Regions from separate parts of the Ruegeria sp. AA6 genome, predicted to be linked through region 1. Evidence: riboswitches for the same ligand, from Rfam matches in the RefSeq annotation. Region 1 holds a riboswitch; the other holds the start of a gene.
The links. A riboswitch is a leader RNA that binds a small molecule or an ion and turns the genes downstream of it on or off. The one in region 1 is predicted to bind thiamine pyrophosphate.
Positions count from the first base shown of each region.

Region 2: linked by a shared signal. The riboswitch ahead of thiB (thiamine ABC transporter substrate binding subunit) and the one ahead of thiD (bifunctional hydroxymethylpyrimidine kinase/phosphomethylpyrimidine kinase) in region 1 are both predicted to bind thiamine pyrophosphate.

Region 1 is NZ_JBQGAN010000009.1:87,953-90,347, reverse strand. It holds gene ACR0LN_RS12765 (FAD-dependent oxidoreductase) at 1-751, opposite strand, end outside; gene thiD (bifunctional hydroxymethylpyrimidine kinase/phosphomethylpyrimidine kinase) at 748-1,551, opposite strand; TPP riboswitch at 1,596-1,702, opposite strand; gene dnaJ (molecular chaperone DnaJ) at 1,833-2,395, opposite strand, start outside.
Region 2 is NZ_JBQGAN010000055.1:5,099-7,493, reverse strand. It holds gene ACR0LN_RS23630 (YeiH family protein) at 111-1,151, shown strand; TPP riboswitch at 1,222-1,326, shown strand; gene thiB (thiamine ABC transporter substrate binding subunit) at 1,359-2,339, shown strand; gene ACR0LN_RS23620 (thiamine/thiamine pyrophosphate ABC transporter permease ThiP) at 2,315-2,395, shown strand, end outside.

The DNA of each region.
Region 1 (2,395 bases):
AGGCAGCACTGAGCAATTCCAACAAGGAACGCGCGGTAATCCGATTGCTGTCCTCGCTTTCGATCATCGTCGCGCCCAGCATGTAGACGCCGTCGCCGCGCGGCACGATGTATAACGGCATCCGCGGGTGCAGCAGTCGAACGGGCCGGGTCAACTGCACGTCCGGGCAACGGATCACCAGCATCTCGCCCTTCACCCCGCGTAGGTCGTGTAACACTTCGCGCGCGTGCAGACCGCGACAGTCAATCGCGTTCTCCAACCGCGTGGGCGCGAGTTTTTGATGAAAAACGACGCCTTGATCCTTCAGGTTGCGGTACAGATCGCGCAACGCTTGCCGAGGGCCCAAATGAGCCTCATCCGCAAAGTACAAGCCCTTGGTGAAGCCGTTCAATTCAGGCTCTAATACTGCAATTTTTGCTTGATCAATCTCAGCAAACCCATCGGTTCGACGCCCAAACCGACGCAGGTCCGGTAAGTCGCGCGGGCTGGCGACGACCAATGTGCCCTGCCGCTGAACCTTGGTTCGCGCCGCCCACCAATTCAATGAGTGCCGCCCCAATCGCAATACCGGTTCTTCGGCGTTTTCGAACTCGCACCACGGGGCCAGCATGCCCCCGGCCCACCACGAACACCCGTGCGGGCCCGGAGGGCCACCGGGATCGAACATCTGAACCTTGGCACCGCGCGCGACAAGTTCGCTGGCAACGGCCAATCCGGCAACGCCGGAACCTATCACCGACCAAATCGTCATGCGGGCCACACCTGGTGGAAATGATGTACAGGCCCATGCCCTCGCCCAATTTCAAGACTATCCGCCCGCGCTATGGCCCCTTGCAGATAGTGATGCGCCTGCGCGACTGCATCTGTCAGGACCAACCCTTGGGCAAGCCCCGCCGCAATCGAGGAGGACAACGTGCAACCGGTGCCATGCGTGTTGCGCGTGTTGCGTCTTGGCGCTGTATATTCAGAGATTTGCCCCGATGCATCGACCAACAGGTCGTGGCAGATGTCACCACGCCCATGCCCACCCTTCATCAGCACGGCCTGCGCGCCCAGCTCACAAAGGGCCAACCCCTGCTCAATCATTTGATCCGGGGTGTGAGCTTCGGAACAATCGAGCAAACACGCCGCCTCGGGCAGATTGGGGGTCAGAACGGTGGCTTGGGGCAACAGGACATCGCGCAAGGTTTGGACCGCGTTCTGTGCCAGCAATGCGTCCCCGGATTTAGCAATCATCACCGGGTCCAGCACAACCGGGCCTTTGTATTCCGCGATGCTGTCCGCGACGGTTTGGATAATGTCCGGGGTCGCCAGCATGCCAATCTTGATCGCGCCCACATCCAGATCGGTCAAAACGGCCTCGATCTGGGCCGCCACCACATGCAGCGGAATGCCATGCACCGCCGTGACCGCTTGGGTATTCTGTGCTGTCACCGCCGTGACAACGCTGGCTCCGTATACGCCCAAAGCGGACATCGCCTTGAGATCCGCCTGTATCCCGGCCCCGCCACCACTGTCCGAGCCGGCAATTGTCAGGGCAATATGCGCCATATCGTTGCTCCATCATCAATGGGCAACGCAGCATGGAAAACGTCTGTACGCATTAGACCGTTCCCTACGCCGGTATTGCCCGGATCAGGTTCGATGGGTTAGCGCATTCACGCCTCTCAGCCTCTTGATCGGGGCACCCCAACGGTTGCGCGCACAATCTCAGGGGTTGGGTGGGGGTTCAATGGCCAATTTTGACGCAGATGGCAGGCCAACTGGACTTATCAAATGAAAAAGCCGGTCCTACTGGACCGGCCTTGTCTTGCTGTTCTCTAGAAGGGAGCTCAGCCCTTCATTCCGTCCCAAAAAGATTTGACAGACGAGAAAAAGCTGTTTGATTCCGGGTGGTTATCTTCACCCAAATCGTCGAATTCGCGCAACAGTTCTTTCTGGCGGCTGGTCAGATTGACCGGGGTTTCCACCGCCAGTTCGATGAACATATCACCGACACCACCGCCACGCAGCGCGGGCATACCCTTGCCGCGCAGCCGCATCTGGCGGCCCGATTGGCTGCCAGCTGGAATTTGCACACGACCACGACCACCGTCGATGGTTGGCACTTCGATCGATCCGCCCAGCGCAGCCTTGGCCATGCTGACCGGTACGCGGCAATACAGGTTCACGCTGTCCCGTTCGAACAGCTTGTGATCCGACACCTCGACAAAGATATAGAGATCGCCCGGAGGGCCACCGCGCATTCCGGCCTCACCCTCACCCGCGAGGCGGATACGAGTGCCGGTTTCGACACCTGCCGGTATGTTGACCGAAAGGGCGCGTTCTTTTTCGACACGACCTGCGCCATTGCAGGATTTACAGGGGTTCTTGATGATCTGACCCAGGCCCGAAC
Region 2 (2,395 bases), on a different contig from region 1:
ATGACACCGCAGGTCGAGGCGTAACATAGACAACGCCCATCCGGGTCAAGTGTGGCCCGGGTGGGTGTGGATCATGCCCACCGGGCGCCAATTTTGGTAAAGGAAACAAGATGCAAGCGTTGGGTGCATCCAAAACGCCCTTAATCTGGGCGCGGTCTTTCGTGCAGACAAATGGCCACGGTATCCTTGTATCCGTGGTGGTCGCGGTCGCCGCAAAATTCTTGTCTGAGCATTACGGCGCTCCGGCGATGCTGATGGCGCTCTTGCTCGGTATCGCGTTTCATTTCCTGTCCGAAGACGATGCGGGCGGATGCCGTGCAGGTATTGAATTCACCGCCCGCACGATTCTGCGGTTTGGGGTTGCCCTGCTCGGTGCGCGGATTTCGATAGAACTGATGATGAACCTTGGGGCGGACCTGATCGTGGTTGTCATCGCCGGGGTCATCCTGACGATCCTGTTCGGTCTTTTGGGTGCACGCGTGCTTGGACGTGGTTGGCGCTTTGGCGTGTTGACTGGTGGATCGGTTGCGATCTGCGGGGCGTCGGCCGCCATGGCTCTGTCAGCCATCCTGCCCAAGAACGAGCATTCTGAACGTAATCTGATCTTCACGGTGCTGTCGGTCACGGTGCTCTCGACGATTGCCATGATCGCATACCCGATCCTGACCGAAGCTTTCAATTTCGACGATGACATCTCGGGTGTCTTTCTAGGCGGCACGATCCACGATGTGGCGCAGGTTGTGGGTGCCGGTTTCTCGGTATCCGATCAAACGGGTGAAGTTGCGACGCTGGTCAAACTAATCCGCGTGGCGATGCTGGCTCCGGTCGTTCTGGTCGTCTCATTTCTGGTGCGCCGCCACGCAGAGTTCAGCGAGGCCGACGGCAAGCGCCCTCCTATCCTGCCTATGTTTGTGGTTGGGTTTCTCATCTTCGCGGTCATGAACTCGATGGGTTTGATCCCCGAGGTTGTGTCGTCGGCCATGGCGAGCCTTAGCCGCTGGGCACTGCTAGTTTCGATCGCAGCCGTCGGCATGAAAACGTCACTCAAGCGGATTTTGGATGTAGGCGGTCAGGCCATTGCGTTGATCGTGGCCGAGACAGTCTTTATCGCGGTGCTTGTTCTGGCGGGTGTCTACCTTGTGCATTATTAAATCTCTCGTCCGATAACAGGCCAGTGGTTTGTTAATCTGGTTGTAATTTGGTCCATTCCGACCTACTGACATCATCACCTCGGGGTGCGCGGACAGACGCGCTGAGATGCCTTTGGCGAACCCGTTGAACCTGAACCGGCTAGAACCGGCGGAGGGAAAGGTAAAGGTTTCATCCATCCTTGCCCTCTCGCCGCAATGGAGGATGACATGAAACATCTGATGATTGCTGCGGGACTTCTGAGCGCAACTTCGGCTATGGCGGCCGATAAACCTCAGCTGACCGTGTATACCTATGACAGTTTTGTCTCGGACTGGGGTCCGGGGCCGCAGGTAGAAGAAGCCTTTGAGGCGGTGTGTAACTGCGACTTGAACCTTGTCGGCGTTGAAGATGGCGCGGCGCTGCTGTCTCGTATTCGGCTTGAGGGTGAAAACTCGGACGCTGACGTCGTGCTGGGTCTGGACACCAATCTGATCACGGCCGCGAAAGAGACCGGTCTATTTGCGCCAAGCTCAGTCAGCGCGGATTATGCCTTGCCGATTGAGTGGTCAGATGACGTATTCACACCCTACGATTGGGGGTATTTTGCCTTTGTTCACAACGCGGATGCCCCGGCACCGGCCAACTTCCGTGAACTGGCCGATGGTGACGCCAAGATCATCATCCAGGACCCGCGCTCATCAACGCCTGGGCTGGGGCTGCTGTTGTGGGTCAAGGCGACCTATGGTGACAAAGCCCCTGAAATTTGGGCTGGGCTATCCGATAATATCGTCACCGTAACCAAAGGCTGGTCCGAGGCCTATGGACTGTTTCTGGACGGCGAAGCGGACATGGTCCTCAGCTATACCACATCCCCGGCCTACCACCTGATTGCCGAAGAAGACGCGAGCAAAGCGGCAGCGGCTTTTGACGAAGGCCACTATATGCAGGTCGAAGTTGCGGCTAAGTTGGCTGGAACCGATCAACCCGAGCTGGCGGATCAGTTTCTGGAATTCATGGTTTCGGATGCTTTCCAGCAGATCATTCCGACGACCAACTGGATGTATCCGGCAGTGACCCCGGCTTCAGGTCTGCCTGAGGGTTTTGACACGCTGATAACTCCGGAAAAATCCCTGCTCTTTAGCCCCCAAGACGCCGCAGACGTGCGGGATCAGGCGCTTTCGGAATGGTTGGGCGCGCTCAGCCAGTAAGCGCGTGGCCGGGTATGGGCGCGGCGACTCTGGTCGCTGCGTTGATACTGGGCACA